Regions from separate parts of the Streptomyces sp. G5(2025) genome, predicted to be linked through region 1. Evidence: predicted binding sites of a transcription regulator. Region 1 holds the regulator's gene; the other holds the start of a gene.
What was found. The regulator HrcA, encoded in region 1, represses chaperone genes, less so after heat shock. The targets are predictions, from matches to a motif close to TTNGCACTCNGNNNNNCNGAGTGCNAA.
Positions count from the first base shown of each region.

Region 2: the regulator HrcA is predicted to act here: its motif matches at 2,786-2,812, upstream of groES (co-chaperone GroES).

Region 1 covers NZ_JBMUZT010000006.1:2,458,159-2,464,547, reverse strand. Annotated here, with positions in the region: gene hemW (radical SAM family heme chaperone HemW) at 1-922, shown strand, start outside; gene ACOBQB_RS22025 (DUF3097 domain-containing protein) at 1,072-1,953, opposite strand; gene ACOBQB_RS22020 (MBL fold metallo-hydrolase) at 1,989-2,759, opposite strand; gene hrcA (heat-inducible transcriptional repressor HrcA) at 2,967-3,983, shown strand; gene dnaJ (molecular chaperone DnaJ) at 3,984-5,123, shown strand; gene ACOBQB_RS22005 (nitronate monooxygenase) at 5,594-6,389, shown strand, end outside.
Region 2 covers NZ_JBMUZT010000006.1:4,712,561-4,718,949, forward strand. Annotated here, with positions in the region: gene ACOBQB_RS32370 (MFS transporter) at 1-124, shown strand, start outside; gene ACOBQB_RS32375 (class I SAM-dependent methyltransferase) at 178-1,437, opposite strand; gene ACOBQB_RS32380 (polysaccharide deacetylase family protein) at 1,520-2,446, shown strand; gene groES (co-chaperone GroES) at 2,957-3,265, shown strand; gene groL (chaperonin GroEL) at 3,383-5,011, shown strand; gene ACOBQB_RS32395 (SDR family NAD(P)-dependent oxidoreductase) at 5,212-5,985, opposite strand; gene ACOBQB_RS32400 (MOSC domain-containing protein) at 6,044-6,389, opposite strand, start outside.

The sequences.
Region 1 (6,389 bases):
GGCCGCGGGTGATCTCGTACGGATGCTGGCGGCCGTACGGGACGAGTTCGGTCTCGCGGACGACGCGGAGATCACGACCGAGGCGAACCCCGAGTCGGTCGACGAGGCGTATCTGGCGGAGCTGCGGGAGGGCGGGTTCAACCGCGTCTCCTTCGGCATGCAGAGCGCGAAGCAGCACGTGCTGAAGGTCCTCGACCGTACGCATACGCCGGGGCGGCCCGAGGCCTGCGTCGCCGAGGCGCGGGCGGCCGGGTTCGACCATGTGAACCTCGACCTCATCTACGGCACCCCGGGCGAGACGGACGACGACTGGCGGGCCACGCTGGACGCGGCGCTCGGCGCCGGGCCCGACCACGTCAGTGCCTACGCGCTGATCGTCGAGGAGGGCACGCAGCTCGCGCGGCGCATCCGGCGCGGGGAGGTGCCGATGACGGACGACGACGTCCACGCCGACCGGTACCTCATCGCCGACGAGGTCCTCGGCCGGGCGGGCTTCTCCTGGTACGAGGTGTCGAACTGGGCCACGTCCGCGGCGGGGCGCTGCCTGCACAACGAGCTGTACTGGCGCGGCGCCGACTGGTGGGGCGCCGGGCCCGGCGCGCACAGCCATGCCGGGGGCGTGCGATGGTGGAACGTGAAGCATCCCGGGGCGTACGCGGCGGCCCTGGCCGGCGGCCGGTCGCCGGGGGCCGGGCGTGAGGTCCTCTCCGAGGAGGACCGGCGGGTGGAGCGGATCCTGCTGGAGCTACGGCTCGTGGAGGGCTGCCCGTTGACTCTGTTGAAGGAGGCCGGGCTCGCCGCCTCGCGCAAGGCCCGGGACGAGGGGCTGCTGGAGGCGGCGCCGTACGCGGCGGGGCGGGCGGTGCTGACGTTGCGGGGGCGGTTGCTGGCGGACGCGGTGGTCCGGGAGCTGGTGGATTAGCGGCGCCGGGTGCTGGGCCGCGGGGCACACGACCGGCGGTGAGCCGTCCTGCCCGGCCGCGCCACCCGGCAGCGGTCTCCCACCCACCCGCCCGTTTGCCCGGCAGCCGACCCGTCCCGCACCCACACACCCGGCAGCAGACCCGCCCGCTATGGATGCGTCACGAAGTCGATCAGTTCTTCCACTCTGCCCAGCAGCTCCGGCCGCAGATCCTTGTAGCTGCGCACCGAGCCGAGGATCCGCTGCCACGCCGCCCCCGTGTTCTCCGGCCAGCCCAGCGCCCGGCAGACGCCCGTCTTCCAGTCCTGCCCCCGCGGCACCCGGGGCCACGCCTCGATGCCCACCGAGGACGGCTTCACCGCCTCCCACACGTCGATGTAGGGGTGGCCGACGATCAGGGCGTGGTCGCCGGTGACCTCCGCCGCGATGCGGGACTCCTTGGAGCCGGGCACCAGGTGGTCCACGAGGACGCCGAGGCGTGCGTCGGGGCCGGGGGAGAAGTCGGCGACGACCGCCGGGAGGTCGTCGATCCCCTCCAGGTACTCGACGACGACGCCCTCGACGCGCAGGTCGTCGCCCCAGACCCGCTCGACGAGTTCGGCGTCGTGGCGCCCCTCGACGTAGATGCGTCCCGCGCGGGCGACTCTGGCCCGCGCCCCGGGGACCGCCACCGAACCGGAGGCGGTGCGCGAGGGACGTACCGGCGCACTCGCGCCGGGGGCCGCGGCCGGGCGCACCAGCGTCACCGTCCTGCCCTCCAGGAGAAACCCCCGCGGCTCCATCGGAAAGACGCGGTGCTTGCCGAAGCGGTCCTCCAGGGTCACCGTCGGGCCCTGCGCGGTCTTCTCGCAGCGGATCACCGCCCCGCAGAAACCGGTGCTCAGCTCCTCCACCACGAGGCCGGCGTCCGCCGCCACCTCCGGTACGGGCTTCGGCTTCTTCCAGGGGGGCGTGAGATCGGCGGAGTACAGACGGCGCTGCGGGCCCGGAGGGCCCTCGGAGGGGTGGTGGCGGGAGACGGGTGGGCGCATTCTGCCGACGATAGGAAGAACGGGCGGGCCATCCGTCACGACACGCCGGAAATCGCCGCCAGTGTGGCGCGCTGCGCACGGACATAAGCCGCATCCACCACCGCACCGTGCCCCGGCACGTACCGCGCGTCCTCGCCGCCCAGCTCCAGGAGCCGGTCCAGCGCCGCCGGCCACCGCGAGGACACCGCGTCCGGGCCGGCCTGCGGTTCGCCCGACTCCTCGACGAGGTCGCCGCAGAAGACGATCTCCCGCTCGCCGTCCCCGCCGTCCCCGCCGTCTCCGCCGTCCCCGCCGGGGACCAGGACCGCCAGGTCGTGGCCCGAGTGGCCGGGGCCGACGTTCGCGAGGAGGACCTGGACGCCGCCGCCGAGGTCGAGCGTCCACTCCCCGCACACCAGGTGATGGGGGTGGACAAGGAGGTCCACCGCCTCCGCCGCCGCCCGCGGGTCCAGGCCGTGCCGCACCGCGTCCGCGCACAGCTCCTCACGGCCCTTGTCGAGAACCGTGTCGATGCCCACAGCCCCGTACACCTCCACGCCCGCGAAGGCCGCGGCCCCAAGGACATGGTCGAAGTGCGGATGCGTCAACGCGAGATGCGTCACGCGGCGACCGCCGCCGAGGAGCTCTCTGGCCCGCGTCCGCAGGGCCGCGCCCTCGGCCAGGCTCGACCCGGCGTCGATCATCAGGGCCGCCCCGTCACCGACGACGAGCCCCGCCGTGCAGTCCCACACCGGCAGGCGGCACCGCCCCACGCGCGGTGCGAGTCGCTCCCAGCCCGCCGCTTCCCATGCCGGCTCCACGTCCATACGGTGACGCTAACCGCTGCGGCGGCGCCTGGCATGACCAACCAGCCTCCGGGCATGAGCAACGGGGTCCGGGTCCGGCCTTGCCGGGTCCGTACCCGACGCCCGTACACTGACCCTTTGACAGGCTGGCACTCACCCGCGTTGAGTGCCAGGCAGGGGTCCACGCCGGGGATCACCGCGACGGATGACGTGCTGGAGGTGCGCGCGATGCTCAGTGAACGCAGGCTCGAAGTGCTGCGCGCCATCGTCCACGACTATGTCGGGACGGAGGAGCCGGTCGGCTCCAAGGCGCTCACCGAGCGGCACCGACTCGGCGTCTCCCCGGCCACGGTCCGCAACGACATGGCGGCGCTGGAGGAGGAAGGGTTCATCGCCCAGCCCCACACCAGCGCGGGGCGCATCCCGACGGACAAGGGCTACCGCCTGTTCGTCGACAAGCTCGCCGGCGTCAAGCCGATGACCGCCCCCGAGCGGCGCGCCATCCAGAACTTCCTCGACGGCGCCGTCGACCTCGACGACGTCGTGGGGCGCACGGTGCGGCTGCTCGCGCAGCTGACCCGGCAGGTCGCCGTCGTGCAGTACCCCTCGCTGACGCGGTCGACCGTGCGGCACGTGGAGCTGCTCTCGCTCGCTCCCGCGCGCCTGATGCTCGTCCTGATCACCGACACCGGCCGGGTCGAGCAGCGCATGATCGACTGTCCGGCGCCCTTCGGGGAGACGTCGCTCGCGGATCTGCGGGCGCGGCTCAACAGCAGGGTCGCGGGCCGCCGCTTCGCGGACGTCCCGCAGCTGGTGCAGGACCTGCCCGAGGCCTTCGAGGCCGAGGACCGCGGCACCGTCTCGACGGTGCTCTCCACCCTCCTCGAAACGCTTGTCGAGGAGACCGAGGAGCGGCTGATGATCGGCGGCACCGCCAATCTCACCCGCTTCGGACATGACTTTCCCCTCACGATCCGCCCCGTTCTCGAAGCCCTTGAGGAGCAGGTCGTGCTCCTCAAGTTGCTTGGCGAGGCGACGGATTCGGGCATGACCGTACGGATCGGTCACGAGAACGCCCATGAGGGCCTCAGCTCCACCTCCGTGGTCTCGGTCGGCTACGGTTCGGGCAGCGAGGCAGTCGCCAAACTAGGCGTGGTCGGACCGACCCGCATGGACTATCCGGGAACGATGGGAGCAGTACGCGCAGTGGCACGTTACGTCGGACAGATCCTGGCGGAGTCGTAAGTGGCCACGGACTACTACGCCGTACTCGGCGTGCGCCGCGACGCTTCCCAGGACGAGATCAAGAAGGCCTTCCGGAGGCTGGCGCGTGAGCTTCACCCGGATGTGAATCCGGATCCGAAGACTCAGGAGCGCTTCAAGGAGATCAACGCCGCGTACGAGGTGTTGTCGGACCCGCAGAAGAAGCAGGTCTACGACCTCGGCGGCGACCCGCTGTCCCAGGCGGGCGGCGGCGGAGGCGCGGGCGGCTTCGGCGCCGGTGGCTTCGGCAACTTCTCCGACATCATGGACGCGTTCTTCGGGACGGCGTCGCAGCGGGGACCGCGGTCGCGTACGCGTCGCGGCCAGGACGCCATGATCCGGCTGGAGATCGACCTCGACGAGGCCGCCTTCGGGACGACCAAGGACATCCAGGTCGATACGGCCGTGGTCTGTACGACCTGTAGCGGTGAGGGAGCCGCGCCGGGGACCTCCGCTCAGACGTGTGACATGTGCCGCGGTCGCGGTGAGGTGTCGCAGGTCACGCGGTCCTTCCTCGGACAGGTCATGACCTCGCGGCCGTGCCCGCAGTGCCAGGGCTTCGGCACCGTCGTGCCGACGCCGTGCCCCGAGTGCGCCGGTGACGGCCGCATCCGGTCGCGGCGGACGCTGACGGTGAAGATCCCGGCCGGTGTCGACAACGGCACCAGGATCCAGCTCGCCGGTGAGGGCGAGGTCGGGCCCGGTGGCGGTCCCGCCGGTGACCTGTACGTGGAGATCCATGAGCTGCCGCACGCCGTCTTCCAGCGGCGCGGTGACGATCTGCACTGCACGGTCACCATCCCGATGACCGCGGCGGCCCTCGGCACGAAGGTGCCGTTGGAGACGCTGGACGGCCTGGAGGAGATCGACATCCGGCCGGGCACGCAGTCCGGTCAGTCGGTGCCGCTGCATGGGCGTGGCGTCACGCATCTGCGGGGCGGTGGGCGCGGTGACCTCATCGTGCACGTCGAGGTCCTTACGCCGACCAAGCTCGACGCCGAGCAGGAGCGGGTGCTGCGGGAGCTGGCGCAGCTGCGGGGTGAGGAGCGGCCTACGGGGCAGTTCCAGCCGGGGCAGCAGGGGTTGTTCTCGCGACTGAAGGACGCGTTCAACGGGCGGTAGCGCCTTGAGCGGGATTTGTTGTGCCCCCGGGGCGGGTTCTCTCCCGTGCCGGGGGCGCTTTGTTGTCTGCGCGCGGGTTGTGTGTGGTTGCTCGCGCAGTTCCCCGCGCCCCTGGGTGGGGTGCCTGTGTTGTCTGTCTTGTGCGGGGTGTCGTGGGTTGCTCGCGCAGTTCCCCGCGCCCCTGATGGGGCGTCTCCGTGGTCTGTCTGTGCGGGGCGTCTGTGGTTGCTCGCGCAGTTCCCCGCGCCCCTGGGTGGGGTGCCTGTGTTGTCTGTCTTGTGCGGGGTGTCGTGGGTTGCTCGCGCAGTTCCCCGCGCCCCTGATGGGGCGTCTCCGTGGTCTGTCTGTGCGGGTTGTGTGTGGTTGTTCGCGCTGTTCCTCGCGCCCCTTAGGGGGCGCGGCCCCAGCGGGGGCCTGGGGGGCCGGCGGCTCGATTCGGTTGGTTGTGTTGGGCGTGGCACGATGCGTGCATGTCCTCCGCACTGACCGATCTCTGCCGCCATCCGATCGTGCAGGCCCCCATGGCGGGCGGCGCGTCCTGTCCGCAGTTGGCCGCGGCCGTCTGTGAGGCCGGCGCCCTGGGTTTCCTCGCCGCCGGGTACAAGACCGCCGACGGGATGTACCAGGAGATCAAGCAGCTGCGGGGCCTGACCTCGCGGCCCTTCGGCGTCAACCTCTTCATGCCGCAGCCGGACACCGCGGACGCCGCCGCGATCGACGTCTACCGCAGCCAGCTCGCCGGTGAGGCCACCTGGTACGAGACGCAGCTCGGCGACCCGGACAGCGGGCGCGACGACGGGTACGACGCCAAGCTCGCGATCCTGCTCGACGACCCGGTGCCGGTCGTCTCCTTCACTTTCGGGTGCCCCACCCGCGACGTGCTGGACTCCTTCGCGCGCGTCGGCACCCTCACCGTCGTCACCGTCACCACGCCGGAAGAGGCCCAGGCCGCCCAGTGGGCCGGCGCCGACGCCGTGTGCGTGCAGGGCGTCGAGGCGGGTGGCCATCAGGGCACCCATCGCGACAACCCCGAGGCCGACGGCGCCGGGATCGGGCTGCTCTCCCTCATCACGCAGATCCGCGAGACCGCGCAGATCCCCCTGGTCGCCACCGGCGGCCTGATGCGCGGCGCGCAGATCGCCGCGGTCCTCGCGGCGGGCGCGGACGCCGCGCAGCTCGGCACGGCGTTCCTGGTCACGCCCGAGTCGGGCGCCCACGCCCTGCACAAGCAGGCCATGACCAATCCGTTGTTCGTGCGGACCGAGC
Region 2 (6,389 bases), 2.3 Mb from region 1:
CCGGCGCCCGTCATCGCCCGCACCACCGCCCCAGGACCCCGCCCCGGACCCTGTTGCCCGCGCCCACAGCTCCCGCATCGAGGCTCCGCCCCGGGCCCCGCTCCTCAAGCGCCGGCGGGGCTGACATCTCGGAGCCCGCGGGTCGGCTGTGGCTGGTGGCGCAGTTCCCCGCGCCCCTTACGGGGCCGGGTGTCCGATCAGCATCGCCGGCGCCCCCGCCACGCGCGTCAGGAACACCGTCGCCGCGTTCTTGCCCTGCGGCTTCACCTTCCGGCGCAGCTCCTCCGGTTCGACCGCCGAGCCGCGCTTCTTCACGGTGAGGATGCCCACCTCCCGCTCGCGCAGCAGCGCCTTCAGCTTCTTCACGCCGAAGGGAAGCTGATCGGTGATCTCGTACGCGACGGCATACGGAGTCGTACGCAGCTCGTCGGAGGTCACGTACGCGATGGTCTCGTCGATCAGTCCGCCGCCGACCCGGGCCGCGACCTCGGCGACCAGGTGCGCGCGGATGACGGCGCCGTCCGGCTCGTACAGGTACCGTCCCACGGGGCGCACCCCAGGGTCGGGCAGCATGGTGGCGAGGGGGCTGTGCAGGGAGACGTCGCGGGGCAGGAGCGTCGCGCGGTGCGAGGCGGGGGAGTCCGTGCCGAACCACAGCACGGCCTCCTTCACGTCGCCGCCGTCCGAGATCCACTCGGCCTCGGCCTCGGCGGGGACCGCCCCGTGCGGGATGCCGGGGGCGATCTTCAGCGCGGCGCGGGGGGCCTCGCGGGCCGCCTCGACCGCCCAGGACAGCGGCGGGGAGTAGGACTCCGGGTCGAAGATGCGGCCCCGCTTGGAGGAGCGCCGCGCCGGGTCCACGAACACCGCGTCGTACGCCGAGGTGTCGACGTCGGTGACATCGGCCTCGCGCACCTCGATCAGGCCGGCGAGGCCGAGCGCCTCCGCGTTGGCCCGGGCGACCGCGCACGTCAGCGGGTCGCGGTCGACGGCGAGTACGGAGATCCCGGCCCGCGCCAGGGCGATCGCGTCGCCGCCGATGCCGCAGCACAGGTCCGCGAGGGAACGCACCCCGAGGGCCTTGAAGCGCTCGGCCCGGTGCGCGGCGACGGAGGCGCGGGTGGACTGCTCGACGCCGTTCGGTGTGAAGAACATCCGGGCCGCGTCCTCGGCGCCGAACTTCGCCGCGGCCCGCCGGCGCAGCCGCGCCTGGGCGAGGGCGGCGGAGACCAGCGGCGCCGGGTAGGCGCGGCGCAGCCGGGTGGCGGCGGCGAGTTCCTGGGCGGGTTCGACATCCCGCACCTCGTCGAGCAGGGCCCGGCCGGTGCCGGTGCGCAGGGCGGCGAAGGCGGCGAGGGGGTCACCGGGACCGGCGTCGCCGCAGGCGTGGCCGGCGGCGGGGCTGCTCGGTGTGTTCGGGGCGTTCACCTGCCCCATTGTGGGCCAGTCGGTGGATGGTGCGCGGCGGGCGGCGGTGTCGGCCGCCGGGTGCGGCGGTGAGCTGCGAGGATCCGGCGCCATGCAACTCGTACGACAAAACGAAGAATCCGCCGTAAGACGGAAGAATCAGGCGCGTGCCGTGGTGGCCGCCCTGGCCGTCGCGGCGGTCGCCTCGGGCTGTGTCTCCGAGGTCGGCTCCGGCGGCGTGGCGCCCGCTCATGGCCAGCAGCCGCTCCAGGCCCCGCCCGCCCGGGCCCTCGACTCCTACGCCCGCCAGCTCGGCGCCGCCCAGGCGGCGCGGGTCGCCGCCGCCAAGCGCTGGGGCCTCGCCAAGACGCCGCTGACCGCGCCCCCGCCGCCCGCGAAGAAGCCGCGCCTGACCACCCGCAAGGGCTTCGAGGTCAAGGGCCAGGCGAAGCTGCCGCCCGTCTTCACGACGATCCCGACCAAGAAGAAGGTCGTCTTCCTGACCATCGACGACGGTGCCGAGAAGGACCGGGCGCTGCTGCGGATGATGAGCGACCTGAAGATCCCCTACACCGCCTTCCTCAGCGACTACCTGGTCAAGGAGGACTACGGCTACTTCAAGACGATGCAGGACCGCGGTGTCGTCCTGAACAACCACACCCTCCACCACCCGTACCTGCCCAAACTGTCGTACGAGCGCCAGCGCCGCGAGATCTGCGGCATGCAGAACGTCATCGAGAAGCGCTACGGCAAGCGGCCCGAGCTCTTCCGGCCGCCGTACGGGAACTACAACCGGGACACGCTGCGGGCCGCCAAGTCCTGCGGCATCAAGGCGGTGCCGCTGTGGAACGCGGAGGCCTTCGCCGACCGCATGGCCTACCGCGAGTGGGACCGTGACCTGCATCCCGGCGACATCATCCTCACCCACTTCCGGGGCCGCGAGGACTGGAAGGGCACCATGCCCGACATGGTCCGCCGGGTCATGAAGACGGTCACGGACAAGGGCTACGCGGTGGCCCGGCTGGAGGACTACCTGTGACCCGGCGGGCGCGGGCACACCGCCGCCTCCTCGCCGGGGCCCTGCTGTGCGGAGTACTCGCGCCCGCGCTGCTGACGGCCTGCGCCGAGTCGGTCGATCCGATCGAACGCCTGGGCCGCAAAGCCGCGGAGAGACTGCCGCCGCGCAAGCCTGACGGCTCCCGCTGCGGGCAGGCCCTAAAGACGCGGCCGCCCCACGCGAACGACACGAAGGAAACGCCGGGGGAGGAACCCCGGACCCCGCGGAGCCGTTGTCCGGACAAGGCCACTCCCGCGCCCGCCCGGCCACGGGGCACCCCCTCCCCGTGAAGCCGGAACACGTAAAGCCCGACGCCGCCGATTGGCACTCCGCTTGACCGAGTGCTAATCGCCGTCCTAGTCTCGCTTCTGGCACTCCCCGTTGGAGAGTGCCAACAGCGACGGGCAGGTCCGGCACCCGCGACGACGGATCCACCTGGTCGCCACACCTCAGACTTGACCCCGTGAGATCTCCGAAGGGGGAGACCGGATCGTGACGACCACCAGCTCCAAGGTTGCCATCAAGCCGCTTGAGGACCGCATTGTGGTCCAGCCGCTCGATGCCGAGCAGACCACGGCCTCCGGCCTGGTCATTCCGGACACCGCCAAGGAGAAGCCCCAGGAGGGCGTCGTCCTGGCCGTGGGCCCGGGCCGCTTCGAGAACGGCGAGCGCCTGCCGCTCGACGTGAAGACCGGCGACATCGTGCTGTACAGCAAGTACGGCGGCACCGAGGTGAAGTACAACGGCGAGGAGTACCTCGTCCTCTCGGCTCGCGACGTGCTCGCGATCGTCGAGAAGTAGTTCACCCGAAGCAGAAGCATTGCTTTTCGAGCTGCGCCCCTGGTCACCCCGCTGATTGCCGGGCGGCGAGGGGCGCAGTTCGTTCACCCGAGTTTTCGAGAGGGCTGAATCGCTCCCATGGCGAAGATCCTGAAGTTCGACGAGGACGCCCGTCGCGCCCTTGAGCGCGGCGTCAACAAGCTTGCCGACACGGTCAAGGTGACGATCGGCCCCCGCGGCCGCAACGTCGTCATCGACAAGAAGTTCGGCGCCCCCACCATCACCAACGACGGCGTCACCATCGCCCGTGAGGTCGAGGTCGAGGACCCGTACGAGAACCTCGGCGCCCAGCTGGTGAAGGAGGTGGCGACCAAGACCAACGACATCGCGGGTGACGGCACCACCACCGCCACCGTGCTGGCCCAGGCCCTGGTCAAGGAAGGCCTGCGCAACGTCGCCGCCGGCGCCTCCCCGGCCGCCCTGAAGAAGGGCATCGACGCCGCCGTCAAGGCCGTCTCCGAGGAGCTCCTCGCCACCGCCCGGCCGATCGATGACAAGGCCGACATCGCGGCCGTCGCCGGTCTGTCCGCCCAGGACCCGCAGGTCGGCGAGCTCATCGCCGAGGCGATGGACAAGGTCGGCAAGGACGGTGTCATCACCGTCGAGGAGTCCAACACCTTCGGCCTGGAGCTCGACTTCACCGAGGGCATGGCCTTCGACAAGGGCTACCTCTCGCCGTACATGGTCTCCGACCAGGAGCGTATGGAGGCCGTCCTCGACGACCCGTACATCCTGATCCACCAGGGCAAGATCTCCTCCATCCAGGACATGCTGCCGCTGCTTGAGAAGGTCATCCAGTCCAACTCCTCGAAGCCGCTGCTGATCATCGCCGAGGACGTCGAGGGCGAGGCCCTGTCGACCCTGGTCGTGAACAAGATCCGCGGCACCTTCAACGCCGTCGCGGTGAAGGCCCCCGGCTTCGGTGACCGCCGCAAGGCGATGCTCGGCGACATGGCCACCCTCACCGGTGCCACCGTCATCGCCGAGGAGGTCGGCCTCAAGCTCGACCAGGTCGGCCTGGACGTGCTCGGCACCGCCCGCCGCGTCACCATCACCAAGGACGACACCACGATCGTCGACGGCGGCGGCAACAAGGCCGACGTCGAGGGCCGCGTCGCCCAGATCAAGGCCGAGATCGAGGCCACGGACTCCGACTGGGACCGCGAGAAGCTCCAGGAGCGCCTCGCGAAGCTGGCCGGCGGCGTGTGCGTCATCAAGGTCGGCGCCGCCACCGAGGTGGAGCTGAAGGAGAAGAAGCACCGTCTGGAGGACGCCATCTCCGCGACCCGCGCCGCGGTCGAGGAGGGCATCGTCTCCGGTGGCGGCTCCGCGCTCGTCCACGCCGTGAAGGTCCTTGAGGGCAACCTCGGCAAGGACGGCGACGAGGCCACCGGTGTCGCCGTCGTCCGCCGCGCCGCCGTCGAGCCGCTGCGCTGGATCGCCGAGAACGCCGGCCTGGAGGGTTACGTCATCACCTCCAAGGTCGCCGAGCTGGACAAGGGCTTCGGCTTCAACGCCGCGACCGGCGAGTACGGCGACCTGGTCAAGGCCGGCGTCATCGACCCGGTCAAGGTCACGCGCTCCGCGCTGGAGAACGCCGCGTCGATCGCCTCGCTGCTCCTTACGACCGAGACGCTGGTCGTCGAGAAGCCGGCCGAGGACGAGGCGGAGGCCGGACACGGCCACGGTCACGGTCACTCGCACTGATCGCTGCCGCTCCGCCTGAACGGTGTACCGAGGCCCGGCTTCCCCTCGCGGGGGAGCCGGGCCTCGGCCTTTTCCGGGGTGCGGCTGCCGGGTTGCTGTGCGTCGCCGGGTGCGGGTTGTTCCTGGCCGGTCGCGCAGTTCCCCGCACCCCTGACGGGGCACGGCCCCTTTAGGGGCTCGCGGCCCGCCCAGGGCCAGGGCTACTGGGGGCCGTACTTCCGCCCTCTACGCGACGTGACCCCGCCCAGCAGAGACCTGGGCGTCAGTTTGGCGACGCCCATCAGCGCCTTGTACCGCGGGTCCGGGATCGAGACCGTCCGGCCCCGCGCCAAGTCGGCCAGCGCCGCCGCCACCAGCTTGTCCGCGTCGAGCCACATCCAGTTGGGGATGTTGGACGTGCCCATCCCCGCCCGCTCGTGGAACTCCGTCCGCACGAAGCCGGGGCACAGCGCCATCAGCCGCACCCCGGAACCGGCCAGGTCCTTTGCCGCGCCCTGCGTGAACTGCACGACCCAGGCCTTGGAGGCCCCGTACGTACCGCGCGGCAGGAACGCCGCGACCGACGCGACGTTCACCACGCCGCCCCGGCCCCGCTCCCGCATCGATTCCACGGCCGCCGACGTCAGGCGCAGCACCGCCTCGCAGTGCACCTTGAGCATGGTCAGCTCGTCGGCCATCGGGACTTCCAGGTACCGGCCCTTGTTGCCGAACCCGGCGTTGTTGATCAGCAGATCGACCGTGTCCCTGCGGTTCGAGAGCCGCTTCTCCACGGCTTCGATGCCCTCGTCCGTGGCGAGGTCGGCGGTGAGCACCTCCGCCTCGATGCCGTGCCGGTCGTGCAGCTCGGTCGCCTGTTCCCGCAGCCGCTTGGTGTCGCGCGCCACCAGGACGAGGTTGTGGCCGTCACCGGCGAGGCGTCGCGCGAAGGCGGCGCCGATGCCGGCGGTTGATCCCGTAATCAGAGCCGTAGTCATGGCCCAAGGCTAGTGAGGTCCGACGACGGCCGCGCCGCACGGACGCCATGCCTCCGGATCACGAGACCTCCGCGCCGGAGCGCGCCGCGTACTTGCGCGCCCGCTCCGCCACCTCGGGATGCAGCGCCTCGCCCGCGGCGAGCAGCCGCGGCAGCAGCGTGTTCTCCGTCGTGACGGCGCGGAACTGGAGGGCGACGGTGACCTCGTGCGCCGGCCGGTGCAGGATCTCGACCGGGTCGCCGGCCTTGATCTCACCGGGCTCGATCACCCGGAAATAGGCGCCGGGAACGCCTTCCAGGGTGAACCGCTTCACCCACCCCCGCTCGCCGAGGTGGCCCTGGAACGTACGGCAGGGGATACGGCCGCTCGTCACTTCGAGCACCAGGTCGGCGCCGACCCGCCAG